DNA from 3 places in the Steroidobacter sp. genome. Region 3 is predicted to be linked to each of the others. Evidence: riboswitches for the same ligand, from Rfam matches in the RefSeq annotation. Region 3 holds a riboswitch; each other region holds the start of a gene.

Region 1 (5,166 bases), on a different contig from region 3:
TGGCGATGCCGAAATCCAGCAACTTGGGCGAGCCTTCGGCGGTGACCAGGATGTTGGCCGGCTTCAAGTCACGATGCACGACCAGGTTCTGGTGGGCGTACTGAACGGCGTTACATATTTCCAGGAACAGGTTCAGTCGCGCGGTGAGGTCCAGTTGCTGCCGGTCGCAGTAGCGATCCACCGGTTCGCCATGGACGTACTCCATGATCAGGAACGGGTGCCCTTCGCTGGTCTCGCCCGCGTCCAGCAGACGCGCGATGTTGGCGTGATTCAGGCTGGCGAGAATCTGACGCTCGGCGCGGAAGCGCAGGCCGAGGTCGCCGTGGATGGGCGCGTTGTCGACGATCTTCACCGCGACCTGCGCCGAATACTGGCGGTCGGCGCGCTCGCCCAGATACACCGTGCCGGTGCCGCCGTGGCCGAGAATCGAAACCAGTTTGTAATTGCCGACCACTCTGCCGATGTGCGCCTTGCGACGATCGCGGGTGGTGGCGTCGATGGCCGCGCCGAGCGCGTGGGTCAGCGGACCGGTGGACATGCCGGTGTCACAGGCCAGCAGCTCGAGCAGCTCGTTGCGCAGGTCCTTGTCGCCGCCGGTCTCGGCGGTGATGAAAGCTTCGCGTTGGTTTTCCGGTAATTCGACCGCGCGGGAAAACAAATCCTGCAGCCGTTCCCAGCGTTCGTCGACGATCTTCCCTGGCTGCCCGGTCCGTGGCTGTCCCGTGGTCATGAGGCTTCGGGTTCGCGATTTCGCTGCGGACGGATCTGACGCAGGATCCAGGCCTTGGCGAGCCGGATCTCCCGATCGACGGTGGCCTCGGACACCTTCAGGGTTTCGGACAGCTCCTGATAAGTGAGCCCGCCGAAATAATGCAGCTCGACCATTTCGGCCAGGCGCGGATTGTTGCCCGACAGGCGCTGCAAGGCCTCGTCGATTTCCAGCACGTCGATGTCGCCCGCGGTGGCGGGGCCCAGATCGAGCACGTCGAAATCGTCGAGCGAGCCCGTGGTCGTGCCGCCGCGCTTTTCGCGAAAGCGCGTCTTGGCGTGGTCCACCAGGATACGTCGCATCTGGCGGGCGGCCACGGCGAAGAAATGAGCGCGGTCCTGCCACGACACATTCATCTCGACGAGCTTGACGAATGCTTCGTGAACGACGGCGGTGGCCTGCAAGGTGTGGCCCGGCCGCTCGCGTTTCATATAGCGGCGGGCACGGTTACGCAGCTCCTCATATATGAGCGGCGTCAGTCGTTCCAGGGCGCGCGTGTCCCCTGACTGCCACGCAGACAACAGCCTTGTCACTGCCTGCCGGTCGGGCGGTGGAATGGCCGCTGCGATTGTGTTGCTCAGTTGCGGGTCTCCGATTCGGGGCCTTGTGAAATTCTCTGGTTCGCCGATCGCATGCGGCTCGCGGCCTCAAGCCCGGTCTAGTTTACCGGTCCCAGTGCGACAGTTTCTCACCTGGTCGCCTGGCTGTACCGCGAGCTGCCCGCCAAAACCGCCCTACGGTCGTCCCTGAATCCTGCCCAACCGATTGATTTCGGGCGTCCCCCGAAGCCACCGGTCAGCGATGCACTGATTGTTCCTTTTTTCTTGCAGTTGTCCAGTGGGCGCTGTGACGGGAATCACATTGGGACGTCGCTTAAGTCAGTGATCGAACCAATGCCGGTTCGAACTTTTAGCACTTTTCCTGGGAGGGTTTGTGGTCATGCGTAACGTATTTGCGATTTCGATGGCGGTGGCGTCTGTTTTGTTTGCTGCTTCTCAGTCGGGCGCCGTACAGCTCGCCGACGGCGAGTCGGGCACCAAACGTCCGGTCCTTGCGCTGACCGACGGTGAGTCGGGCACCAAGCGCCCGGTCCTTGCACTGGCGGATGGCGAGTCGGGCACCAAGCGCCCCGTCCTGATGCTGGCGGACGGTGAATCGGGCACCAAGCGCCCCGTGCTCGCGCTGACCGATGGTGAATCCGGCACCAAGCGCCCCGTGCTCGCGCTGGCGGACGGCGAATCCGGCACCAAGCGCCCGGTGCTCGCAATGACGGACGGTGAATCCGGCACCAAGCGCCCCGTGCTCGCGCTGACCGATGGTGAATCCGGCACCAAGCGCCCCGTGCTCACGCTGGCGGACGGTGAATCCGGCACCAAGCGCCCCGTGCTCCCGCTGGCCGATGGCGAATCCGGCACCAAGCGTCCTGTGCTCGCGCTCACCGATGGTGAATCGGGCACCAAGCGTCCGGTGCTCGCCTGAACCCCGGCTCACGAATATTTCTGAACCATTACTGATTTATTTACTGAGATAGACATCATGAAGAAGCACATGGTCCTTGGCGCTCTGTTGTTGACCCTCGGCACGGCCGCTGCCGCCGGCTCGTTCTTTTACGGCCAGGCGCCGAGCGAGGACACCGCGCGGATCACCCTGCCTTCGGATCACGAGCCGGTGACGCAGGAAGTCACGCCGGACATGATCGCGATGTGGAAGGCAACCGCCGCGTCGAGCGATTTCGCCGCTCAGAAAGCACCTATCTAAATCATAGGTGCGTGAACGGGTGCGGCCGGATCCCTCCCTCCGGCCGCGCTCGCGTATCGACCGCGGGAGGGGCATTGGAGAGCTGTCGGTCGTCTCTGTACGGATACAGGCGTCGAACGTCGTTGTCGTCGCCTACCGACAGACCGTCGAAGTGTGCGGTAAATCACAGGCCCATCGCGGTTTTGCGCCGCTGACATCACACTTCGTTCGTTGACATATTTGCGCTGCGTATAGCACCCTAGCTGGCGTTGTCAGAGGCGCTGGCCTGGCCGGTCCTCAACAAAGGCAAACTCACCGAAAGGTGGGGACGCAAAGCCACCGGTCTAAGGGAATTTTCCTAGGACAGCGGGGTTGCCAGCGCCGGCCTCCCTCAACTTCACGCGGAGGCGCCGATCGGCTGCCACCGCGCGTCCGGCGACGAACAAGTTTGATGTCACAGTCCTCACAAGCTTTGCCGCTCCGGGCTGCCGCACGGTTGCCTCGCTTCGCCTTGCTGGCGCTGCTGCTGCTGGGCCCGGCCGTGTGCGTACCCGCTGCCGGGCTGGTCGGTCAGCCCGCGCCCGATTTCGCGTTGCGTTCCTGGGAAGGCGAGAACATGCGCCTGTCGGAGCATTCCGGCGAAGTGGTGCTCATCAATTTCTGGGCGACCTGGTGCGGCCCCTGCCGCCAGGAAATGCCGCTGCTGGATGAGATCTACGGCAAGTACCGGCGGGCCGGCCTGGTGCTGTTCAGTGTCAACATCGACGAACAAAACAATCTCGACGCGGCGCGCGAAATGGCCACCACCTTACGCGTCAGCTACCCGGTACTGTTCGATGCTCGCAAAGACGTGAGCCGCGCCTACCAGGCGAGCACCATGCCGCTGACGGTGCTGATCGATCGCGAAGGCGTGGTGCGTTACGTGTCCGAGGGCTACAAGCTCGGCTACGAAGCGCGCTATACCGAAAAGCTGCGTGAGTTGCTGAACGAGTAAATCGCGCTGCCGAACAAAGTCTGCAACGGATCCGCGTCGCCACGCACATCGAACTCGTAGAGTCGTAGACGAAACTTTCGAGTATTTCCACGGAAGAATTCCCGGACACATCCATGCCGCGCCAGAGCCTGTTCAAGAAGATCGCTACTTTATTGCCCCTGGTCGCGCTGTTTGCGACAGGGCAGGCGAGCGCCCAGGATGGGGCCGCGCAGCGCACACCGCCGACCCTGGCCAATTCGAACTCGACCACCGCGACCACCGCGCCGCTCAGCGAGCCGGGCGCCGCGCCGTCGGCACCGAGCCCCGCAACGAACGACAGCTTCAAGAGCCTGGACGAGGAAGTGCAGGCGCTGAAAAAGGAAGTGCTCGATCTGAATCGCGAGCTGTTCGTGCTGGAAGAAGAGCTGCTGTTCCCCGCCAACACGCAGGTGGCGGTGTTCGTGTCCATGGACGTGGGCGAGTTTTTCGCGCTGGATTCGGTGACCTTGAAGCTCGATAACAAGGAAGTCGCCAACTATCTGTACACCGAGCGCGAGGCGCAGGCGTTGCTCAAGGGCGGCGTGCATCGCGTCTTCATCGGCAATCTCAAAGCGGGCGAGCACGAGCTGATCGCGCTGTTCACCGGCCAGGGGCCGAATGCGCGCGACTATCGGCGTGGCGCGACCGTGAAGCTCGAAAAAGGCGTCGGCGCCAAATACGTCGAGCTGAAGATCAGCGACCGCGCGGTGAAAGCGCAGCCCGAGTTCATCGTCAAGGAATGGGAATAACCCGTGCCGGGCCGATGTAACAAGCTGCTGGCCGCCGTCCTGCTAGCGCTCGGCGCCACTGGCGCGACGGCGAAGGAGCAGCCGCCCGAACCGCGTCCCCTAGTCGGCACCCCGCAAGTGGTGCGCGACCTGCATTGGGGGGACGTGCTGTTCTATTTCTACCAGGACGATTATTTCCAGGCGTTGACGCGCCTGGGCGCGTCGCAGGATTTCAATCGCGTCAGTCATCACGGCGTCGAAGCCGAGCTGCTCAAGGGCGGTCTGTATCTTTCGTTGGGCCAGCACGAGGAAGCGGGCCGCATCTTCAAGGCGCTATTGAACGACAACGTGCCGATGGATGTGCGCAACCGCGCCTGGTTCTATCTCGCCAAGGTCTGGTATCAGCGCAATTATCTGGAAGACGCCGCGACGGCTCTGAGCTCGATCCGCGGCGCGCTGCCCGGCGATCTGGAGCCCGAGCGCCATCTGCTCGAAGCCCAGGTGCTGATGTATCTGAATCGCTATGACGAGGCGATCCGCGCACTGGAGCGTTGGCAGCCGGTCGGCGATCGCGGCGATGCCTGGTCGTCGTACGCCCGCTTCAACATCGGCGTGGCGCTGGTGCGCCAGGAACGCGTCGAAGAAGCCGCCGAGCTGTTGAACGAAGTCGGTCAGATCGCCGCGCCCACCGAAGAAATGGCGGCGCTGCGTGACAAGGCCAATCTCGCGCTCGGCTTCGCGTGGCTCAAGGCCAATCGTCCCGAGGACGCGAAGAAGGTGCTGCAGCGAGTGCGACTCGAAGGTCCGCAGTCGAACAAGGCGCTGCTCGCGGTCGGCTGGGCCGATTCCGCGGAGAAACGTTTCAACAAAGCGCTGGCGCCGTGGCTGGAGCTGCGCGATCGCGACATTCTCGATGCAGC
Region 2 (5,166 bases), on a different contig from region 3:
CGACGGCAGCGGTTATCCGCGTGGGTTGAAGGGCGACGAAATCATGATCGAGGCCCGCATCCTGGCGATCGCCGATACGGTCGAGGCCATGTGCTCGCCCCGGCCTTACCGGCCGGCGGCCGGCATGGACGCCGCCATCGACGAGATCAACCGCGGGGCCGGCAGACGCTACGACGAACCCCTGGTCGCCGCATGCACGCGCCTGGTCAGGCAGCACGGCTTCGTGCTGCCTGAATAAGCGGCTTTTCCCGATAAAAATAGGCTTTCGCGCGGTTGTGACAGTTTTGTTGTCGCGCCGCGCCTAAGTGTCGCCACTAAGCGTCGCCAAATTTTTCCCCTGTGAACTTGCAACTTTCCCTCAACGACGTTGGGGGGTCGTCCGATATGTCAAGTTCCAGGGCTCCGACACAATGTGCCCCGTCTGTAAGGGCAAAGCCGTTCGAAAGACGGTGACGCAAAGCCTCCGGTCCTCCGATGCCGCTCCAGCAGCCGCATCGAAGATAGCGGGGTTGCCGTTACGACTTAATCAGGTCGTATCGTGAAGTCCTTGGGCCTGCGGCCCGCGCACACAGCGCCGGCTCAGCAACGCCAGCTTCCCTTGCCAGACACAGGTGCTCGCCACCGCACGCAAAACGCGTGACGCGAGCTTGGCTCGGAACTGTGCTTGCTGGAGTTGCCCAATGCGTCTCATTGCTTCGCTCGCCGCGGTCGCGGCGCTCGCTTCGTTCGCCGGTCTCGCCTCTGCCCAGACCAACCTGCCGCCGACCATCAGCGGTACGCCGCCGACCGTCATCAAGATCAACACCAGCTATAACTTCCTGCCGACGGCCCGCGATCCCGAAGGCGCCGCGCTGAAGTTCAGCGTCGTGAACAAGCCGTCGTGGATGGCGGTGAGCCCGAACAGCGGCCGCTTGATGGGTTATCCCAAGTCGCCCGGCACCTGGAGCAACATTCAGCTGCGTGTGACCGACGGCGTGCACGTCGTGTCGCTGCCGGCGTTTTCGATTCAGGCGGTGACCACGCTCTCCAGCAACACCGCGCCGCGCATCAGCGGTACGCCGGTCACCACGGCGACGGTGGGCACGGCCTATAGCTTCCAGCCTTCCGCCTCCGACGCCGAGGGCAACGCGCTCGGCTTCACTATCGCGAATCGCCCGAGCTGGGCGACTTTCAGCACTTCCACGGGCCGCCTGAGCGGCACGCCGACGGCTACTGGCACCTTTTCCAACATCGTCATCAGCGTGAGCGACGGTCGCCTGACGACTTCGTTGCCGGCCTTCTCGATCGCCGTGGGCAGCACCGCCAACCGCGCTCCGGTCATCAGCGGCACGCCGGTTCGCACGATCAACGCGGGCAGCGCTTACAGCTTCCGTCCGACGGCGAGCGACGCCGATGGCAACACGCTGACCTTCTCGATCGCCAATCGTCCGAGCTGGGCCACGTTCAACACCAGCACCGGCCAGTTGTCCGGCACGCCGACTGCTGCGCAGGCGGGCACGTATAGCAACATCATCATCAGCGTGAGCGACGGTCGCGCCACGGCTTCCCTGGCTGCCTTCTCGATCAGCGTTGTCGATGCCTCGAGCGATGGCGCCGTGCTGAGCTGGACCGCGCCGACCTCGAACACGGACGGCAGCACGCTGAGCAATCTCGCGGGCTATCGCATCGCCTACGGCACCTCGGCCAGCGCCATGACGAGCACCATCCAGGTGGCGAACCCGAGCGTGACCAACTACACGATCAGCAACCTCGCGCCGGGCACCTACTACTTCGCGGTGCGTGCTTACACCAGCAACGGCACCGAGAGCGCGATCTCGAACGTGTACTCGAAGGTCGTGCAGTAAGTCGAGTCTCGAAACTGCGTTGAGCGCCACAACAGTGGCGCACGCAACGGCGATCGGAGCACTCCGGTCGCCGTTTTTTTGTTTGCCGAAATGTCTCGATGTCTACACAACGGCCGCCTGGATTCTGACGGAGTTATGTGAATTCGAAGTGACATTCGCGTGCCGTTTTGCCGCCGCGTTTGTCGGTCTCCACCGACAATTGCAAAAACATAATTCCCTGGGTTTTACTCAACATCACCAAGGGCATAACCGTCGAAAGACGGCGACGCAAAGCCTCCGGTCCTGACGGCGCAAGCTGGGGATAGCGGGGTTGCCGGCCAGCTCTTCTTGCGTCACCGAGCTAGCCGTCATCCTTCTCTCCTTTTCCGTGCTCGTGTCGTTCGTACCGCCGCCTGCGTCACGCCCTGGGACAAGAAGATCAGTCCAGGGAGAGCAGAAAGTGACATCGGCAAACCCGTCGAAAGGCGGGGACGCAAAGCCTCCGGTCTACGGGAACGCGGCACGCATCGCGCAGCGCTCCTACGACAGCGGGGTTGCCACAATCGCGACCGTCTTGCCCGCAAGGCCCCTTGCGAGCGCGCCACGCGAATGTGAGATCAGCGAGCTGCCGATAGCGCGCCCCACGTGCGCGCACCTTTTCCTGCGCTTCGAAAGTCGCGTCTCAGCCGCGACGGCTGCCTCATTTCCGGAACACAGCTGCGCCAAGCCGCGCCGGTCGCCAGACCGTCGTTGCCGCGCGCGAAGCCAAGGTACGAGCAATGATTCCAACAATTTTCGGGAAGACGTTCCTGCAGCGAGCCACGCTGGCCCTGATCGCCGCTTCGTTGAGCGGCTGTTTCGACGATGGCTCTGGCAGTAGCGGCCCGGTAGGAGACGCGGTCGAGCAACCCTCGGGCGACGATGGCTCGGGCGGCGACCCCGTGGGCGGCGAGCCCTTGCCCACTCCGGCGAATCAGCCACCCGAAGTGAGCGGCACTCCGCCCGCGAGCGCGACCGCCGGTCAGGCGTATTCCTTTCAGCCCACGGCCACCGACGCCGACGGCGACTTCCTCGAATACACCATCACCAATCAGCCGCAGTGGGCGACCTTCAACGACGAGACCGGCCTGTTGACCGGCACGCCTCAGGACGCGCACGTCGGCGATTCGGGCGACATCACCATCACTGTCACCGACGGCAGAGACACGCGCTCCATCGGTCCCTTCAAGATTCAGGTGCGCGGCCGCACCGATACGCCGCTGCCTGGAAACAATGCGCCCGCGATTGCCGGCACGCCGCCGGGTTCGGTGATGGTCGATCAACCGTACAGCTTTCAGCCGGTGGCGGACGACGTCGACGGCGATCCGTTGCGCTTCTCGATTTCCAATCGTCCGTCGTGGGCCGCGTTCAGCACCTCCACCGGTCGCCTGAGCGGCACGCCGGGAACCGCGAACATCGCGACGTATTCGAACATCGTCATCAGCGTCAGCGACGGCGTGCTCACCCGCAGCCTGCCGGCGTTCTCGATCCAGGTGCGCGGTCCGGACAATCGCGCTCCGACGATCGGCGGCTCGCCCTCCACGTCGGTGCAGGCGGCCCAGACTTATACGTTCGTGCCCAGCGCTAGCGATCCGGATGGCGACACGCTGGTCTGGCGCGTCACCAATCGTCCGCGCTGGGCGAACTTCAGCACCGCGAGCGGCCGCTTGAGCGGCACGCCGGCGGCCACCGATGTGGGCACGTATTCGAACGTGATCATTGCCGTCAGCGACGGTCGCGTGACGACTTCGTTGCCGGCCTTTGCTATCGCAGTCACCGCGCCAGCGAATCGCGCGCCGACCATTTCCGGCACGGCGCCCACGACGGCGACGGTCGGCATGGGATATTCGTTCACGCCCGCCGCGAGCGATCCTGACAACGACTCGCTCGGCTTCACCATCGCGAATCGTCCGGCCTGGGCTGCGTTCGATACCGCGACCGGTCGTCTGAGCGGCACGCCGACCACGGCGGGTACGTTCTCGAACATCGCGATCACCGTCAGCGACGGTCGTGTTTCGGCTTCGCTGCCGGCGTTCTCGATCAGCGTCGCTGCGCCGAGCAACACCGCGCCTACCATCGGCGGCTCGCCCGCGACGAACGTGACGGCAGGGACGGCTTATAACTTCCAGCCGACCGCCGCCGATCCGAATGGCGACACGCTCAGCTTCAGCATCCAGAACATGCCGTCGTGGGCCACCTTCAGCACCACGACCGGCCGGCTGTCGGGCACGCCGTCCGCTGCGAACGCGGGCACGTACTCCAACATCATCATCTCGGTGAGCGATGGCTCGGCCACGCGCTCGCTGCCGTCGTTCGCGATCACGGTCACGCAGTCGTCGTCGAACAACGCCACGCTGTCGTGGACGCCGCCGACCCAGGACATCAATGGCGCGGCGCTGACCAACCTGGCGGGCTATCGCGTCGTCTACGGCCGGACCAGCACCACTCTCGACCAGACCATTCAGATCGCGAACCCAGGTCTGTCCACGTACACGGTGACGGGTTTGACCTCCGGCACGTGGTACTTCGCGGTCAAGGCGTACACCACGTCCGGCGGCGAGAGCCAAATCTCGAACATGGGCATGAAGACCATTCCGTAAACCGATCGACCCAACGCAAATCCTTTGCAAAGGCCCGCCTCTGGCGGGCCTTTTTTATTGCGCCTTGCACGGCCGTGCTCCGTGTATCGCCTCGGCAGCGCGCCAGTGTATTCTCGATCGTTATCCACGCGCCGAGCGCGAGTAACGGAGCGGTCACATGATTCGTGCCTTGTTGTCTGATCGAAAGTGGCCGAGGCCCTTTCGATACGCCCGACAAAAGGCGCGACTTTTGTTGGACTACGGCGTCTGCCTGTCCCTTGCATTCGCCGTGCTGCCTCTCGTCTCAGCAACTGCTGCGACTCCTGCGGCCGTGCGTGTAGATTTTTCCGAGCACACGTTGAAGAACGGCTTGCGCGTACAGCTGGTGGAGGATCGCACCACGCCCGTGATCGCGGTCAACGTTGCTTATGATGTCGGATCTCGTAACGAACGCCCGGGCCTCACGGGCTTCGCGCACCTGTTCGAGCACATGATGTTCAAAGGCTCGCAGAACGTCGGCGACGGCGAGCACTTCTATCAGGTGTTCACCAACGGTGGCTCCATGAACGGCACCACCAGCTCCGACATCACCCTGTACTTCGAAGCTTTGCCTGCCAATCAGCTGGAGCTCGCGCTGTTCCTCGAAGCCGATCGCATGCGCTCGCTCGAGATCACGCAGGCCAAGCTCGACAACCAGCGGCAGGCCGTGCAGGAAGAGCGCCGCA
Region 3 (5,166 bases):
CTGCGCACGCGTGGCGCGGTCGTAGCTGTCGGCGACGGCGTAGCGCGCCTGGCTCTCATAGGACTCCAGGCGATCGCGACGAATGCCGAGCTCATTGATGGCAACCATCTCCAGCACACGACCTTGTCGCGCCATGACGAGCGTCACCTGCTGAAGCGACTCGCTGACGCGACGGCGCAGGCGTTTGATTGAATCGTCATAGCCGACGTAGCTATGCGTGGCCGCCTGCCGGGCGCGGACGAACGCCTGGTACTGCGCAGTCATCTTTGCGATATCCGAGTTGAGCTGCTCGAGGTGCTCGTACGCTTCGGTCAGGCGCTCGTGATATTGCGTGTTCAGATGCCACGTCAGGACGCCCTGCAGACGAGCCACGCGGCGCCGCTGGTGTTCGGTCTGGGCTTCCGGCATCGTCTCGAGGGCGCGCTCGATCTGATTCAGGCGCTCGTGGACGATTCTCTCGTCTGCGGTCGCGAGGTAATCCGGTCGCGGCGCCGTCAACATGCCGTGCAACCGCTTCTCGATGTTCTTGCGCTGTTCCTGACGCAGGCGGATCTGCGAGTCGAGCTCGCGAAACTTCGCGTCGACCTCCGGCAAGAGCGGCTCGTAATTGCGACGGCGCAGCTCGATGATGTCCTCGAATGCGGCGAAGCTGCGCTGCCAGGTCTCCAGCTTCTTGCGCACGTCCTCGAGATCCAGATAGTTCTGGAGCGAGGTCTGGAAGTCGTGCGAGGACATGAGCGACGCGAGGTAATACGTCTCTGGGGTGTCCGGCAGCGTGCGCAGACGAATGACCCAGTCCTTGTCCTGGCGGATCTCCTCGCGCACCAGCGCCTTCAAGAACTTGCCTTCACGGATGCTCCTGATGGAGGCATCCACGCGCTCGCCTTCTTTGCTGAATGTTTCGAGAGCTCGGCCATACATGAGCGCGGCGCGCCCGTTGATGTTCAATTTGCCGTAGGCGTACGGCAGCGCCAGCAAGGCTTCTTGCACGGCGCCGTCGGTCACATCGCGCTCGACGAGCCGGCTCCACGGCACGATCGCTCTGTCGTACTGCTCGGCCGACATGGCGGCCCAACCCGAACGCAGCAGCGCCTGATTCGAGAACGGACCTTCGAGCCGAACCCGATCGAACGAGAGCTGCGCGCGGTCGAAGCGATTCGATTCGAACAGCAAATCCCCGAGGATCAGGTTGGACTTGTCCTTGATGGATCGGACGGCTTCGTCCCGCGCCTGGATCTTGCCCGCTTTGTCCAGTTGCTCCAGCGCCGCATCGGCTCGCTGCCCCTGTAACAATGCGATGCCGAGGTTGTATTCGGCGAAGCCCGTCAGTCCATCGGCGCCCTGCAGCCGCTGCAGAACGCTTGCGGCATCCTCGGGACGGCCGCTCGCGAGATAAACGTTCGCGCGCAGAAACTCGACTTCATCCTTGATGGGGTCCGGCACGCGGCCTTGCATGCGATCGAGCGCATGCAGCGCTTCTTCCAATTGATCCTTCTGGAAGTGAATGCGCGCCAGGCGAAACGCCGCTTCGTTGCGGACCGCTTCATCGACCGCCCCTTCGAGGACCGCTTTGATCGCGCGGCCGGCCCGATGGTGCATCCGATAGTTGAGCTCGAAGTCGCCGACCGAAAACTCCGCCTCGCCGACATGAAAGTGCAAGGTGTCGAGCTGCGGCTCGTCGAGATCGCGATACTGGCCGAGCTCTGCATCGAGTCGTTCGAGCGCCTCGAGATACTGACCTTGGTGGGCGTAATACACGGCCTCGCCGAAGTGCAGATCCTTGAGATCGCCGCCGGAACACGGACTCACGGCGCACATCGCCGTCAGGCCGAGTCCGAGCGCATTGTGAGCTGCGCGACGCATGATGCTCACCAGTCTCCGACCTGGATGGCCTGGCCCGCGCCGGCGCCTGCGAGCGTGATGCCGACCAGCTTCGGTTCGATGCCCTTGTCGATCGTGAAGGTCTCGGTGCGCGAGTAGTCCTTGCCGCCGTCGAGCTTGCCCATCACGGAGATCTCGAGCTGATGCGATCCGGTCGCGATGTTGCCCGTGTAGATCCGCTGCACGCCGCCCTTCTGCAGCGCTTCGAGCTCTTTGTAGCTGTAGATGTAATGCGCGACGAGCTTGCCGTCGAGCTGGATCTGAACCGCATCGAGGCGCATCGAATCGTCCTTGGCCAGCGCGACGAACATCGCCACGTGCGTGTTGGAGGGATACAGCAGCTTCTCCTCCAGCCGCCGCAGCTCGGCATCGATGCTCAGGACATCGGACTTGATCTCCTGCACCTGCTCATCGAGGCCCTTCATCTGCGCGCGATAGCTGTCGTCGGCGGCGCAAACCGCGGCCGACAGACAGCACCAAGCGCTGAACATCACGGTCCAGAGAATCTTCTGCATGTTGGTTCGCCCGATGGGTGGCGGATTGAGATGGAAAACCGAGAGGGTTTCGGCTTCAGGCGCTGGGGAATGCGCGCATGTCACGTACCGACGGCAAAGCCGTGTCCGCGTTCGCGATCGAGTTCCAGCGAGTCATGAGCCACCTCCATTCAACCTTGGGCACGCAGGCGCATTGGGTTCGAGGCAGCCCGATTGGATCGGACGTCGACTCCGGCGGTCCCGCCGTCATGGAGCGCGCGAGGCGCTCTTTAGACCGGTGACTTTGCGTCGCCATCTTTCGATGGCTTTGCCCTTGACGTAATTCGCGTGAGAACTATTGCTCGTGGATGGAACGAACGGGTGTGACGTGTGTCTCACAATTCAGGAAAAATGTGACGCACTTCTCACTTTTCCGTGGGCACATTTAGTTCAACACGAACCGACTTCTCAGAAGGTTTCATCTTCTTGAGAACGTCACGTTGACTCGGCAACCGCGCGAGCGACGTCTTTGACAATAATGAAGGTTGCGTCAATCCGACGTCAGCGTGTGGCGAGCAGCACGACGATGACGATCGTCAGAAGCAGCGTCAGCGTCTTCCAAAACATCGTCGGATTGCGTTCCAGCAGCGGCGGCCGAGTCCTGCGCAGGTAAGCGTCGTTGGGATGACTCAGGTCGTAAATGAATTCGGATAACTCCTGATAGCGCTTATCGGGGTCCACGTGCGTAGCCTTCTTCAGCGTTTCATCGACCCAGACCGGAATGTCCCGCTCTTCATCGAGCAGCGAGCGATAGCTCAAGCGTTTTTGCTCGGCCTTGGCTCTGGACTTGGCGACTTCGGCGCCGAACGGCAGCCGGCCAGAAAGCATCTGGTAGGCGATGACGCCGAGGGAAAACAAATCCGAGCGTGACGAGCCCGCGTGGCCCAGAAAGTACTCCGGCGCCGTGTATTGCAGAGTTCCTTGCGGCAGATGATCGACCGTGGTCGTGTTCTCGACGATGCCGGCGACGCGTGTCGAGCCGAAATCCATGATCTTCACGGTGCCGGTGGCGTCGATCATGATGTTCTCGGGCCGCAGGTCCTGGTGCAGCATCTCCAGGCGATGAAACGCCTGCAGGCCTTTGGCGATTTGTTCCACGATGCCGCGCACACTGGCCAGCTTCGGCCTGGGATTGTCGATCATCCATTGCGTCAGCGTCTGGCCGTCGATGAACTCGGTGACGGTATAGAGGTAGTTTCTTTTCCGGGTCAGCGCGACGGCGCGAACCACGTGCGGACTATCGATACGACGCGCGATCCAGTCTTCCAGCAGAAATGGCTCCAGATAAGCAGGATCGCCGCGCAGATCCACGGATGGCGTCTTGATGACGACGGGTGCTTCGGCGCCCTCGGAAGTCACATCGAGCGCCAGATAAACATGGCTGCGACTGCTGATGTGGATATCGCGAATGATGCGATAGCCATCGAATAACATCCGTGGCGAGAGCTCCGGAGGTAACGGAAGTTCGCTGAGCTTGTGATGGATTTCGGTGGCCTCGGCCTCAGGCAACTCCTCGATACGAATCAGTTGGATGCTGAGGTTGTCCTCGCTGCCGCGCTCATAGGCTTCGGCGGCGATCACCTTTGCTACAGCGTCAAGATCGTCAGGTCGCTGCGCCAGCGCGTCGGTGATGAAACGCGCGCTGACGTGCTCATGGATGCCGTCGGTGGCAAGAATGAAATGATCGCCCTGCCCCACGCTCACCGCGCAATAATCGATTTCGAGCTGTGGATTGACTCCCAGCGCGCGGCCGAGATAACTCTTGTCTTGTGAGACCCACACCCGGTGATCTTCGGTCAGCTGCTCCAGAGACTGGTCACGCAGCCGGTAGATTCTCGAATCGCCGACATGAAAGATGTGTGCGGTCGTGGACTTCAGCACCAGTGCGCTCAAGGTGCACACGTAGCCGCGGTCCTGGTCGTAGCGGTATTGGCTCTGCCGCGTTTGGGCATAGAGCCACGAGTTGATTGCGGTGAGCACGCGCTGCGCGGAGTGTTTCACCGACCATGCAGGCGACGTGCAGTAATAGTCCTCCAGGAAGCCTTTGACGGCCGCCTCGCTCGCGATCTGACTGACGTTGCTGCTGCTCACACCGTCGGCCAATGCGACGGCGATGCCTTTGGCGGTCAGTTGCGGCTCGCCTGGAATGCAGGCGCCGTGAAAGTCCTGGTTGGTTTCCTTGCGACCCCGGCCTGAATGCTGCCCAAGGGAGATTTTCAATCCAGTGGGCAGCATGCGTCAGATCAAGCAGCGCGCGGGAATGCTTTCTTCTTCGCGCCCGTACGCAGATGCGTGGAATAGAGCGTCAGCCCGGTGAAGGCAAGACCGCCGATCAGGTTGCCGACGACCGTGGGCAACTCGTTCCAGACGATGTAATCCATGATCGAGAAGTTGCCGCCCATGATCAGCGCGGACGGAAACAGGAACATGTTGACCACAGAGTGCTCGAAGGTCATTGCGAAGAACACCATGATGGGCATCCACATGGCAATGACCTTGCCGCCCACGGAAGTGGAAATCATCGCGCCGACCACGCCGGTGGAGACCATCCAGTTGCACAGCACGCCTCGGATGAACAGCGTGAGCATACCCGCCGCTCCATATTCCTTGTAACCCAGCGTGCGGGCTTCACCGATACCGGCGATGACTTTGCCGACGGCGTTCGGCTCGGTGGAAAAGCCGTTGGTGAACACGATCGACATCATGAAGGCGACCGTCACCGCGCCCGCGAGGTTACCGGTGAACACCAGTC

The links. A riboswitch is a leader RNA that binds a small molecule or an ion and turns the genes downstream of it on or off. The one in region 3 is predicted to bind cyclic di-GMP.
Positions count from the first base shown of each region.
Region 1: another riboswitch for cyclic di-GMP. It lies ahead of VGD45_RS08910 (TlpA disulfide reductase family protein); the one in region 3 lies ahead of VGD45_RS20970 (hypothetical protein).
Region 2: another riboswitch for cyclic di-GMP. It lies ahead of VGD45_RS18285 (putative Ig domain-containing protein); the one in region 3 lies ahead of VGD45_RS20970 (hypothetical protein).

Region 1 is NZ_DASWTF010000017.1:23,752-28,917, reverse strand. Features, by position in the region: gene VGD45_RS08930 (serine/threonine-protein kinase) at 1-730, opposite strand, end outside; gene VGD45_RS08925 (ECF-type sigma factor) at 727-1,302, opposite strand; gene VGD45_RS08920 (hypothetical protein) at 1,709-2,248, shown strand; gene VGD45_RS08915 (hypothetical protein) at 2,306-2,527, shown strand; cyclic di-GMP riboswitch class I at 2,802-2,886, shown strand; gene VGD45_RS08910 (TlpA disulfide reductase family protein) at 2,958-3,500, shown strand; gene VGD45_RS08905 (hypothetical protein) at 3,614-4,267, shown strand; gene VGD45_RS08900 (tetratricopeptide repeat protein) at 4,271-5,166, shown strand, end outside.
Region 2 is NZ_DASWTF010000034.1:93,117-98,282, reverse strand. Features, by position in the region: gene VGD45_RS18295 (HD domain-containing phosphohydrolase) at 1-238, shown strand, start outside; cyclic di-GMP riboswitch class I at 419-517, shown strand; gene VGD45_RS18290 (fibronectin type III domain-containing protein) at 681-1,844, shown strand; cyclic di-GMP riboswitch class I at 2,077-2,162, shown strand; cyclic di-GMP riboswitch class I at 2,282-2,385, shown strand; gene VGD45_RS18285 (putative Ig domain-containing protein) at 2,603-4,462, shown strand; gene VGD45_RS18280 (pitrilysin family protein) at 4,773-5,166, shown strand, end outside.
Region 3 is NZ_DASWTF010000036.1:282,960-288,125, reverse strand. Features, by position in the region: gene VGD45_RS20975 (tetratricopeptide repeat protein) at 1-1,863, opposite strand, end outside; gene VGD45_RS20970 (hypothetical protein) at 1,869-2,396, opposite strand; cyclic di-GMP riboswitch class I at 2,606-2,697, opposite strand; gene VGD45_RS20965 (bifunctional protein-serine/threonine kinase/phosphatase) at 2,916-4,649, opposite strand; gene VGD45_RS20960 (formate/nitrite transporter family protein) at 4,658-5,166, opposite strand, start outside.